3 regions of the Streptomyces sp. S6 genome follow, and region 1 is predicted to be linked to each of the others. Evidence: predicted binding sites of a transcription regulator. Region 1 holds the regulator's gene; each other region holds the start of a gene.

Evidence for each region. The regulator HrcA, encoded in region 1, represses chaperone genes, less so after heat shock. The targets are predictions, from matches to a motif close to TTNGCACTCNGNNNNNCNGAGTGCNAA.
Region 2: groES (co-chaperone GroES) is a predicted target of HrcA. The motif match lies at 2,488-2,514, and genes of this name have one in related genera.
Region 3: groL (chaperonin GroEL) is a predicted target of HrcA. The motif match lies at 2,093-2,119, and genes of this name have one in related genera.

The regions. Positions count from the first base shown of each region.
Region 1 covers NZ_JBTYMC010000215.1:3,732-7,899, reverse strand. Annotated here, with positions in the region: gene ACVNF4_RS24990 (DUF3097 domain-containing protein) at 1-758, opposite strand, end outside; gene ACVNF4_RS24985 (MBL fold metallo-hydrolase) at 800-1,528, opposite strand; gene hrcA (heat-inducible transcriptional repressor HrcA) at 1,649-2,665, shown strand; gene dnaJ (molecular chaperone DnaJ) at 2,666-3,799, shown strand; gene ACVNF4_RS24970 (nitronate monooxygenase) at 3,886-4,168, shown strand, end outside.
Region 2 covers NZ_JBTYMC010000124.1:16-4,183, reverse strand. Annotated here, with positions in the region: gene ACVNF4_RS18735 (SDR family NAD(P)-dependent oxidoreductase) at 1-179, shown strand, start outside; gene groL (chaperonin GroEL) at 293-1,918, opposite strand; gene groES (co-chaperone GroES) at 2,033-2,341, opposite strand; gene ACVNF4_RS18720 (polysaccharide deacetylase family protein) at 2,564-3,391, opposite strand; partial or broken gene ACVNF4_RS18715 (polysaccharide deacetylase family protein) at 3,388-4,168, opposite strand, start outside.
Region 3 covers NZ_JBTYMC010000038.1:4,409-8,576, forward strand. Annotated here, with positions in the region: gene thrC (threonine synthase) at 1-718, shown strand, start outside; gene ACVNF4_RS08130 (MoaD/ThiS family protein) at 715-990, shown strand; gene ACVNF4_RS08135 (cold-shock protein) at 1,457-1,660, shown strand; gene groL (chaperonin GroEL) at 2,250-3,872, shown strand; gene ACVNF4_RS08145 (Uma2 family endonuclease) at 3,944-4,168, opposite strand, start outside.

The DNA.
Region 1 (4,168 bases):
GGCTCCAGGTCCTTGTAAGACGTCACCCGCTTCAGAATCGCCTGCCACACCGCCCCGGTGTTCTCCGACGGCCAGCCCAACGCCCGGCACACCCCCGTCTTCCAGTCCTGCCCATGAGGCACGCGGGGCCACGCGGAGATGCCCAGGGACGACGGCTTCACCGCCTCCCAGATGTCGATGTACGGGTGGCCCACCACGAGGGCGTGGTCGCTGGTGACCGCCTGCGCGATGCGCCACTCCTTCGTGCCGGGGACGAGGTGGTCGACGAGGATGCCGAGGCGGGCGTCCGGGCCGGGGGCGAAGGTGTCGACGATCGCGGGGAGGTCGTCCACGCCCTCCAGGTACTCCACGACGACACCCTCGATGCGCAGGTCGTCGCCCCAGACCTTCTCGACCAGCTCGGCGTCGTGGCGGCCCTCCACGTAGATGCGGCCGGCTCGGGCCACGCGCGCGCGGGCGCCGGGGACGGCGACGGAGCCGGAGGCGGTGCGGGCGGGTTGCGTGGACGCCTGCGCCGAGGGCCTGACCAGCGTCACCACGCGGCCCTCCAGGAGGAACCCACGGGGTTCCATCGGAAAGACGCGGTGTTTGCCGAAGCGGTCCTCCAGCGTGACCGTGCCCGCCTCGCAGCGGATCACCGCACCGCAGAAACCGGTGCCGGGTTCCTCGACGACGAGGCCGGGGTCGGCCGGGATCTCCGGGGCGGGGGCCTGCTTCTTCTTCCAGGGAGGGGTCAGGTCGGGCGAGTACTGGCGCATTCGGATGACGATAGGAGAAGTACGCGGGAGCGGTCCCGCCTTCACCCGTGCGACACGCCGAAGCGTTCGCGCAGAGCGTCACGCTGCCGCCGCACGAACTCCGCGTCCACGACCGCCCCGTGACCGGGCACGTACAGCGCGTCCTGCCCACCCAGCTCCAGCAGCACGTCCAGCACCTCCGGCCACCGCCCCGGCACCGCGTCCGACCCCGCCTGCGGCTCGCCGGACTCCTCGACGAGGTCGCCGCAGAAGAGGATGGGAGGGGAGTCGGGGGTGCCGGGGACGAGGACGACGAGGTCGTCGGGGGAGTGGGCGGGGCCGAGACGGGCGAGGAGGATCTTGCTGGGGGCGCTCTCCCCCAGCACCAGCGTCAACCTGTCCCTCACCACGTGATCCGGCGTGATCAGCGCGGCCGTCGCCTCCTCGGCCAGGTGGCGGGCCAGGCCGTTGCGTACGGCGTCGTCGGTCAGCTCGGCGGCGTCGTAGGCGGCGCTCGCCGCGTAGACCGCCGCCCCCGGGAAGGCCGCCGCGCCGAGGACGTGGTCGAAGTGGGCGTGGGTGAGGGCGAGATGGGTCACATTGACGCCGGTGAGGTGGGTGGCCTCCGTGTGGAGGCGGGTGCCCTCCGGGAGGCTGGAGCCCGCGTCGATCATGAGGGTGGCGCCGGGGGCCGTCACCAGTCCCACCGTGCAGTCCCATCCGGGGAGGCGGATCCGTCCGGCCCGATCCGACAGGCGCTCCCAGCCGAGCTCTTCCCAAGTCACCGTCATACAGAGACGCTAGCTGTACCAACCGGCGGCGGGACGACCTTGCCCCCGTGGTACACGATCGCCGTACACTGGCAGTCGTCAGGGGAGAGTGCCAGGGACGGACATCTGGAGGTGTGCGCGGTGCTGAGTGAACGCAGGCTTCAGGTGCTGCGCGCGATCGTCCAGGACTATGTCGGGACCGAGGAGCCGGTGGGCTCGAAGGCGCTCACCGAGCGGCACAACCTCGGGGTCTCCCCGGCGACCGTGCGCAACGACATGGCCGTGCTGGAGGACGAGGGGTTCATCCACCAGCCGCACACCAGCGCCGGCCGCATCCCCACCGACAAGGGCTACCGCCTGTTCGTCGACAGGCTGGCCGGCGTCAAGCCGATGACGGCGCCGGAACGCCGCGCGATCCACCACTTCCTGGACGGCGCGGTCGACCTGGACGACGTGGTGGCCCGCACGGTACGGCTGCTCGCGCAGCTCACCCGTCAGGTCGCCGTCGTCCAGTACCCCTCCCTCACCCGCTCCACCGTCCGGCACGTCGAGCTGCTGGCGCTCGCGCCCGCGCGGCTGATGCTCGTGCTGATCACGGACACGGGCCGGGTGGAGCAGCGGATGATCGACTGCCCGGCGCCGTTCGGGGAGTCGTCGCTGGCGGACCTGCGCGCGCGGCTCAACAGCCGGGTCGCGGGCCGCCGCTTCAGTGACGTGCCCCCGCTCGTCGAGGACCTCCCGGAGGCTTTCGAGCGAGAAGACCGGGGTACGGTCTCGACGGTGCTCTCCACTCTCCTGGAGACGCTCGTCGAGGAGAACGAGGAGCGGCTGATGATCGGCGGAACAGCCAATCTCACCCGCTTCGGACATGACTTTCCCCTCACCATCCGGCCCGTCCTGGAGGCCCTTGAGGAGCAGGTCGTGCTCCTCAAGTTGCTTGGCGAGGCGGGAGATTCGGGCATGACCGTGCGCATCGGGCACGAGAACGCCTACGAGGGACTCAACTCCACGTCCGTCGTGTCGGTCGGTTACGGTTCGGGCGGCGAGGCAGTCGCCAAGCTCGGCGTGGTCGGACCGACCCGCATGGACTACCCGGGAACGATGGGAGCGGTACGCGCAGTGGCGAGGTACGTCGGACAGATCCTGGCGGAGTCGTAAGTGGCGACGGATTACTACGCCGTCCTCGGCGTGCGCCGTGACGCGTCGCAGGATGAGATCAAGAAGGCGTTCCGTCGGCTTGCGCGCGAGCTGCACCCGGACGTCAACCCGGACCCGAAGACCCAGGAGCGGTTCAAGGAGATCAACGCCGCTTACGAGGTCCTCTCCGACCCGCAGAAGAAGCAGGTCTACGACCTCGGCGGCGACCCGCTCTCGCAGAGCGGCGGCGGCGCGGGCGGCTTCGGCGCGGGCGGTTTCGGCAACTTCTCGGACATCATGGACGCGTTCTTCGGGACGGCGTCCCAGCGCGGCCCGCGCTCACGCACGCGGCGCGGCCAGGACGCGATGATCCGCCTGGAGATCGACCTCGACGAAGCCGCGTTCGGCACGACCAAGGACATCCAGGTCGACACGGCCATCGTCTGCAACACGTGCAGCGGCGAGGGGGCCGCGCCCGGCACCACCGCGCAGACGTGTGACATGTGCCGCGGCCGGGGTGAGGTCTCGCAGGTCACCCGGTCCTTCCTGGGCCAGGTCATGACGTCCCGGCCGTGCCCCCAGTGCCAGGGCTTCGGGACGGTCGTCCCGACGCCGTGTCCCGAGTGCGCCGGCGACGGCCGCATCCGCTCCCGGCGGACGCTGACGGTCAAGATCCCGGCCGGCGTCGACAACGGCACGCGCATCCAGCTCGCCGGCGAGGGCGAGGTCGGGCCCGGTGGCGGTCCCGCCGGTGACCTCTACGTCGAGATCCACGAACTCCCGCACGCCATGTTCCAGCGCCGGGGCGACGACCTGCACTGCACGGTCACCATCCCGATGACCGCCGGCGCCCTCGGCACGAAGGTGCCGCTGGAGACGCTGGACGGCCTGGAGGAGGTCGACATCCGGCCGGGCACCCAGTCGGGCCAGTCGATCCCGCTGCACGGACGCGGTGTCACCCACCTGCGAGGCGGCGGGCGCGGCGACCTCATCGTTCACGTCGAGGTCCAGACACCCATGAAGCTGGACCCGGAGCAGGAGCGGCTGCTGCGCGAGCTGGCGAAGCTGCGGGGGGAGGAACGGCCCACGGGGCAGTTCCAGCCTGGGCAGCAGGGGTTGTTCTCGCGGTTGAAGGACGCGTTCAACGGACGCTGAGGTGTTTTGCCGGCGTTGATCCTGTTGGCATGTGCCAAACGTGGGGTCGGTTCGGACTTGTTCGGGGGACGTGACAACATGCGGTCATGTCCTCCGAACTGACCGATCTCTTCCCTCTCCCGATCGTGCAGGCCCCCATGGCGGGCGGGGTCTCCGTGCCGAGGCTGGCCGCGGCCGTGTCCGAGGCGGGGGGTCTCGGGTTCCTTGCCGCCGGGTACAAGACGGCCGACGGCATGTACGAGGAGATCAAGCAGGTCCGGGGCCAGACCTCGCGCCCGTTCGGGGTGAACCTCTTCCTCCCGCAGCCCGAGTACGCCGAGGCGGGCGCGGTGGAGCTGTACGCGAACCAGCTCGCCGGCGAGTCCACCT
Region 2 (4,168 bases), on a different contig from region 1:
GGATGTGGCTGGACGCGGACAAACTGGTCGCCGCGGCGTTGCAGGACCTGGCTCGCGGCAGGACCGTCTCCATCCCGGATCCCCGGTACAAGGCGCTGATGGGGGTCGTGAAGCTGACGCCCCGGGGACTGCTGGGCGGGGTCTCCTCGAAGACGGGGCGCAAGTACGGGCCGCAGTAGGAGGGAACGTCGTCATGGCACCGATGCGAGTGCCCCTCCCCCGTTCCGGGAACGGCCGAAGCCCGGCACCCCCGCGAAGGGGTGCCGGGCTTCGGTGCGGCTCGCGTCAGTGACTAGTGCGAGTGGCCGTGGGAGTGACCGCCGGCGGCCGGCTCCTCCTCTTCCTTCTTCTCGACGACCAGGGTCTCGGTCGTGAGCAGGAGGGAGGCGATGGAGGCGGCGTTCTCCAGGGCGGAGCGGGTGACCTTGACCGGGTCGATGACGCCGGCCTTCACCAGGTCGCCGTACTCGCCGGTCGCGGCGTTGAAGCCCTGGCCCTTGTCGAGCTCGGCGACCTTGGAGGTGATGACGTAACCCTCAAGACCCGCGTTCTCGGCGATCCAGCGCAGCGGCTCGACGACGGCCTTGCGGACGACGGCGACACCGGTCGCCTCGTCGCCGGACTTGCCGAGGCCGTCCTCCAGGACCTTCGCGGCGTGGACGAGCGCGGAGCCACCGCCGGAGACGATGCCCTCCTCGACCGCGGCGCGGGTGGCGGAGATGGCGTCCTCAAGGCGGTGCTTCTTCTCCTTGAGCTCCACCTCGGTGGCGGCGCCGACCTTGATCACGCACACGCCGCCGGCCAGCTTCGCGAGGCGCTCCTGGAGCTTCTCGCGGTCCCAGTCGGAGTCCGTGTTCTCGATCTCGGCCTTGATCTGGGCGACGCGGCCCGTGACGTCGGCGGAGTCGCCGGCGCCGTCGACGACGGTGGTGTCGTCCTTCGTGACGGTGACGCGGCGGGCGGTGCCGAGCACGTCGAGGTCGGCCTGCTCCAGCTTGAGCCCGACCTCCTCGGAGATGACGGTCGCGCCGGTCAGGATCGCGAGGTCCTGGAGCATCGCCTTGCGGCGGTCACCGAAGCCGGGGGCCTTCACGGCGACGGCGTTGAACGTGCCGCGGATCTTGTTCACGACGAGGGTGGAGAGCGCCTCGCCCTCGACGTCCTCGGCGATGATCAGCAGCGGCTTGGAGCCACCGGACTGGATGACCTTCTCCAGCAGCGGCAGCAGCTCCTGGATGGAGGAGATCTTGCCCTGGTTGATGAGGATGTAGGGGTCCTCCAGGACGGCCTCCATGCGCTCCTGGTCCGTCACGAAGTACGGCGACAGGTAGCCCTTGTCGAAGGCCATGCCCTCGGTGAAGTCCAGCTCCAGACCGAAGGTGTTGGACTCCTCGACGGTGATGACACCGTCCTTGCCGACCTTGTCCATCGCCTCGGCGATGAGCTCGCCGACCTGCGTGTCCTGCGCGGAGAGCGCGGCGACGGCGGCGATGTCCGCCTTGTCCTCGATCGGACGGGCGGTGGCGAGGAGGTCCTCGGAGACGGCGGCGACGGCCGCGTCGATGCCCTTCTTGAGCAGCGCCGGGGAGGCACCCGCGGCGACGTTCTTCAGACCCTCGCGGACCAGCGCCTGGGCGAGCACGGTGGCGGTGGTGGTGCCGTCACCCGCGATGTCGTTGGTCTTGGTCGCCACCTCCTTCACCAGCTGGGCGCCGAGGTTCTCGTACGGGTCGTCGATCTCGACCTCACGGGCGATGGTGACGCCGTCGTTGGTGATGGTCGGAGCGCCGAACTTCTTGTCGATGACGACGTTGCGGCCCTTGGGGCCGATCGTCACCTTGACCGTGTCGGCCAGCTTGTTGACGCCGCGCTCAAGGGCGCGACGGGCGTCCTCGTCGAACTTCAGGATCTTCGCCATGACAGCGGGTGCCCTCTCGGAAAATCTGTGGGTAAGAAAAAAGCCGCGCCCCTGGCGCCCGGCTCCATCAAGGGATCGCGGGGCCAGGGGCGCGGCTCAAAAAACTGAGGTGTCTTACTTCTCGATGATCGCGAGAACGTCGCGAGCCGAGAGGACGAGGTACTCCTCGCCGCTGTACTTGACCTCGGTGCCGCCGTACTTGCTGTACAGGACGATGTCACCGACCTTGACGTCGAGCGGCAGGCGCTCGCCGTTCTCGAATCGGCCCGGGCCCACGGCGAGGACGGCGCCCTCCTGGGGCTTCTCCTTCGCGGTGTCCGGGATGACCAGGCCGGAGGCCGTGGTCTGCTCGGCGTCGAGCGGCTGGACCACGATGCGGTCCTCAAGCGGCTTGATGGCAACCTTGGAGCTGGCGGTCGTCACGATCCGACCTCCCCCTTCGGAGATCTCACGGGGTTAACTGTCTGAGGTGGCGACCAGACCGATCCGTCGTCGCGGGTGCCGGACCTGCCCGTCGCTTCGTTGGCACTCTCCAGTGGGGAGTGCCAGACCCGAGACTATGACCGTGATTAGCACTCGGTCAAGCGGACTGCTAATTCCGGTGCCGTGGTGACCGAGTATTTCCCTGCCCGTAGCCCTCAGGTCCTACCGGTAGTCCTCAAGTCTCCCCACCGTGAGTCCCCTCGCCTGGGCTTCCCGTAGTACCCGTACGGTCCGGTCCCTGAGGGTCGGGCCGCCCGCCTCGTCGGAGTCCATCGCGACGATGTCGCCGGGCAGGAGGTGCCGGGAGCCACGGGTGTAGACGAGGCCCCCGGGGGTCATGGCGGCACGCCAGAGGACGACGGTGGAGACGCCGCAGTCGGCCGCCGCGCGCAGGGTCGTCGCGTCGTACGTGCCGTAGGGCGGGCGGAACCAGCGGGGGCGCAGGCCGAAGCGGGCCTTGAGTTTGTCCTGCTGGCCGCAGATCTCCGCGCGCTGCCCCGGGTAGGGGAGGCCGCGCAGGGCGGCGTGGTGGAGGGTGTGGTTCTGGAGGTTGGCGCCGACGGCCCGGAGCCGCGCGAAGTGGCCGTAGCCGGGGCCGACGACGCTGTCGGTGAGGAACATGCTGACCGGGAGGCGGAGTTCGCGGACCAGGTCGACGAAGCGGGGGTCGCGTTCGGCGCCGTCGTCGTAGGTGAGGAAGACGACGGGGTCGGGGGTGGGGATGTGGTCGAGGACCGGGGGGAGGGAGGGGGTACCCGTAGTACTTCCGGGGGACCTCGTGATGCCCCTCTTCGGCGCGGGAGCCAGCGGCTTCGTCAACCCCCAGCGGCGGTACGCGGGCTGTCCGGCGGCCACCTCCGGACGGGCCCCGTGGACCCGCTCCGCCGCCTTCTTGCCGAGCCGTTCGATCGGGTCGACGGACTGCGCGCAGCCGCTGACGAGCGTCAGGGCGACGAGCAGGGCGCCCGCCACCAGCCCCCGCGTTCTCACAGGTAGTCCTCCAGGCGTCCCACGGCGTACCCCTTCTCGGTGACCATGTTCAGGAACCGGCGGACCATGTCGGGCATCGTGCCCTTCCAGTCGTCCCGGCCCCGGAAGTGGCTCAGGACGATGTCGCCGGGGTGGAGGTCGCGGTCCCACTCGCGGTACTCCCAGTGGTCGACGAAGACCTCCTCGTCCCAGAGTGGGGCGTACTTCACCCCGCACGCCTTCGCGGCACGCAGGGTGTCGCGGTTGTAGTTCCCGAACGGGGGCCGGAAGAGCAGGGGCCGCTTGCCGTAGTGCTTCTGGATGACGTCCTGCATGCCGCAGATCTCGTGCTTCTGCCGCTGGTACGACATACCCGGGAGGTAGGGGTGGTGGAGCGTGTGGTTGTTCAGGACGACGCCGGCGTCCTGCATCTTCTTGAAGTACCCGTAGTCCTCCTTGACGAGGTAGTCGGAGAGGAACGCGGTGTACGGGATCTTCAGCTCGCTCATCATGCGCAGGAACGCCGGGTCCTTCTCGGCGCCGTCGTCAATGGTGAGGAAGACGACCTTCTCCTTGACCGGAATGGTCGTGAAGACCGGCGGCAGGCCCAGTTCCTCGTGGTCGTCGACCTCGAAGCCGTCACGGGTCGTGATCACCGGCTTCTTCGCGGGGGCGGGCGGGGCCGTCAGCGGCACCTTCTTCAGCCCCCACTTCCGGGCCGCCGCGACCCGGGCGGCCTGCTCGGCGTGGAGGCGTTCGGTGGGCGAGAGGGGCGGGCGGGCCTGTGCCGCGGTGCCC
Region 3 (4,168 bases), on a different contig from region 1:
CGGTGAGCTGGTCGGCATCGAGGGCAACTACGACGACGTCAACCGCTTCTGCTCCGAGCTGATCGGCGACTCCGCGGGGGAGGGCTGGGGCTTCGTCAACGTCAACCTGCGGCCGTACTACGCCGAGGGTTCCAAAACGCTGGCGTACGAGATCTGCGAGCAGCTCGGCTGGGAACTCCCCGACCAGCTCGTCGTCCCGATCGCCTCCGGATCGCAGCTGACGAAGATCGACAAGGGGCTCCAGGAGCTGATCAAGCTGGGGCTCGTCGCCGACAAGCCGTACAAGATCTTCGGGGCGCAGGCCGAGGGGTGCAGCCCGGTGTCCGTCGCGTACAAGGCGGGGCACGACGTGGTGCGGCCGCAGAAGCCGGACACCATCGCGAAGTCCCTGGCCATCGGGAACCCGGCGGACGGGCCGTACGTGCTGGACATCGCGCGGCGCACCGGGGGTGCCGTGGAGGACGTCACCGACGAGCAGATCGTCGACGCGATCAAGCTGCTCGCCCGGACCGAGGGGATCTTCGCGGAGACGGCGGGCGGGGTGACGGTCGGGGTGACGCGCAAGCTGATCGAGGACGGCGTGCTGGACCCGTCCCTCACGACGGTCGTGCTGAACACCGGTGACGGCCTCAAGACCCTCGACGCGGTGGCCGGCACCGGCCTCACCGCGACCATCCGCCCGACCCTGGACTCCTTCCGAGAGGCTGGCCTCGCATGAGCGTCACTGTTCGTATCCCGACCATCCTGCGCACCTACACGGGCGGGCAGGCCGAGGTGAGCGCCGAGGGCGGGACCCTGGGTGAGGTCATCGCGGACCTGGAGAAGAACCACACGGGGATCTCCGCGCGGGTCCTGGACGACCAGGGGAAGCTGCGGCGGTTCGTCAACGTGTACGTCAATGACGACGACGTCCGCTTCGAGCAGGGGCTGGAGACGGCGACCCCTGACGGCGCCGGCGTCTCGATCATCCCGGCGGTTGCCGGAGGCTGATCCTTCGGGGTTGACCTAATGTCATTACCGGCGGGTAGTAACCGTCAGTAATGCCCATTACGCATTGTTCATCGAATTGCCCCCTCTGCTTCGAAGCGGAGGGGGCAATTCTGTGTGGTTGAACGAGGTAGGGTTGGGGAACGCGCTTCCGTTTGACCTGCCGGTAGCCCTTGATTTCTGCCTTACACCCGACAAGAAGTAGCCAAACTGCGCGCCTCTTGCACGGCATTTGCGGCATATGTCTGGCCCGACTTGCCCTGAACTCTCCTGAATTCTCACCACATTCCGGATCGTGTCCGTCCGGAATTCTCGTCCGATTGACCTGTTGCAGAGGGCAGTTGGGCAGATACATTCGGCCGCGGTCGACGCGTTCCGGCGCACGCCCCCAAATCGGCTGGGGGGTGAGGTCTGACCCGGGTCCGCGAAGTGCGGATCTGTGCAAGGGCCAGTAATAGGGGAGTTAGGCATGGCTCAGGGCACCGTCAAGTGGTTCAACGCGGAGAAGGGGTACGGCTTCATCGCGGTCGACGGTGGTGCGGACGTCTTCGTCCACTACAGCGCCATTCAGATGGACGGCTACCGCACCCTCGAAGAGGGCCAGCGAGTCGAGTTCGAGATCTCGCAGGGCCAGAAAGGCCCGCAGGCCGACATGGTTCGCGTCACCGCCTGAACATTTCAACCAGAGGACCCGCATCTGTCCAGGGTGCGGGTCTTTTGTGTGCGGGGGGCTCCGCCGGGTGGGCGCGATAGGTGACGACGGTGCTGTGGTCGAGGTCTTTCAGGGGTGCGGGGCTGTGTCTGATGTACGGCTCTGCCACGTGGGCGCGACGGGCGACGACGGCGCCGCAGTCGAAGTCTTTCAGGGCCGCAGGGCTGCGTTGATGTGCGGCTCCGCCGCGCGGGCGCGAGCAGCCGCGACGGCGTCGCACTCTGAGTCTTTTAGGGGCGCGGGGAACTGCGCGACCAGCCCTCCACGACCCGCAGCCGCCCACCGGCGAACCCCTCCTTCCCCCTCCTCTCCACCCCCGAAACCTCCGCCTTCCCATCCCGCAGCCACCCTTACGGCCTTGCACTCGCAGGGGCAGAGTGCTAATCATTGGCGTTAGCACTCTCCCCGTGAGAGTGACAACGAAGGACCGAGTCGGTGAGGTTCACGGCGAGGGTGGGGCAAGGGACCACCAGACCGCGGGACCGTCCGTCGCGGGCGCGGGCGCGGTCCACTGCGGTACTCACCCCCAGTCCTGGAGGGACCACTTCACATGGCCAAGATCATCGCGTTCGACGAGGAGGCGCGGCGCGGCCTTGAGCGCGGTATGAACCAGCTCGCCGACGCCGTCAAGGTCACCCTCGGCCCCAAGGGCCGCAACGTCGTCCTTGAGAAGAAGTGGGGCGCCCCCACGATCACCAACGATGGTGTCTCCATCGCCAAGGAGATCGAGCTGGAGGACCCGTACGAGAAGATCGGCGCCGAGCTGGTCAAGGAAGTCGCGAAGAAGACGGACGACGTCGCCGGTGACGGCACGACGACCGCGACGGTCCTGGCCCAGGCCCTGGTCCGCGAGGGCCTCCGCAACGTCGCCGCCGGCGCCAACCCCATGGCCCTGAAGCGCGGCATCGAGAAGGCCGTCGAGGCCGTCTCCGGCGCGCTCCTGGAGCAGGCGAAGGACGTCGAGACCAAGGAGCAGATCGCCTCCACGGCCTCCATCTCCGCCGCTGACACCCAGATCGGCGAGCTCATCGCCGAGGCGATGGACAAGGTCGGCAAGGAAGGCGTCATCACGGTCGAGGAGTCCCAGACCTTCGGTCTGGAGCTGGAGCTCACCGAGGGCATGCGCTTCGACAAGGGCTACATCTCGGCGTACTTCGCGACCGACATGGAGCGTATGGAGGCGTCCCTGGACGACCCGTACATCCTGATCGCGAACTCCAAGATCGGCTCCGTCAAGGACCTCCTCCCGCTCCTGGAGAAGGTCATGCAGTCCGGCAAGCCGCTGCTGATCATCGCCGAGGACGTCGAGGGCGAGGCCCTGTCGACCCTGGTCGTCAACAAGATCCGCGGCACGTTCAAGTCCGTCGCCGTCAAGGCCCCCGGCTTCGGCGACCGCCGCAAGGCGATGCTGAACGACATCGCGATCCTCACCGGCGGCGAGGTGATCTCCGAGGAGGTCGGCCTCAAGCTGGAGAACACCACGCTTGACCTGCTGGGCAAGGCCCGCAAGGTCGTCATCACCAAGGACGAGACGACGATCGTCGACGGCGCCGGCTCCTCGGAGCAGGTCGCGGGCCGGGTCAACCAGATCCGCGCCGAGATCGAGAACTCCGACTCGGACTACGACCGCGAGAAGCTCCAGGAGCGCCTGGCGAAGCTCGCGGGCGGCGTGGCCGTCATCAAGGCCGGTGCCGCGACCGAGGTCGAGCTCAAGGAGCGCAAGCACCGCATCGAGGACGCCGTCCGCAACGCGAAGGCGGCCGTCGAGGAGGGCATCGTCGCCGGTGGTGGCGTGGCCCTGCTCCAGGCTTCCGCGGTCTTCGAGAAGCTTGAGCTGACGGGTGACGAGGCGACCGGCGCGAACGCCGTGCGGCTCGCCCTGGAGGCCCCGCTCAAGCAGATCGCCGTCAACGGTGGCCTTGAGGGCGGCGTCATCGTCGAGAAGGTCCGCAACCTTCCCGTCGGCCACGGCCTCAACGCCGCGACCGGTGAGTACGTCGACATGATCGCCGAAGGCATCATCGACCCCGCCAAGGTCACGCGCTCCGCGCTCCAGAACGCGGCCTCCATCGCCGCGCTCTTCCTCACCACCGAGGCCGTCATCGCCGACAAGCCGGAGAAGGCCGCCGCGCCCGCCGGTGGCGGTATGCCGGGCGGTGACATGGACTTCTGATCCTCGACGAGGGTCGGCAGTACATAACTTGAGGGCGGTATCCCTGGCAACGGGGGTACCGCCTTCGGGCGTTAAAGCATGTAGTCGGCGGGGAGGGGAGGAAGCGTCACAAACCCTGTCCCGAAGGCGGAAGGAAGCCGGACGGCACCGTCCCAAGGGCAGCAACGGACCTGCTGATAGCGCCCGTTGACGGGTTCGCTGTGAACGATGGACGTGGCGCTGTTCCGATCGACGAGGAGATAGACGGGAATCCCGGCCTCCGCGTACCCGAAAGGCTTCTGGAGCCGCGCGCGTGG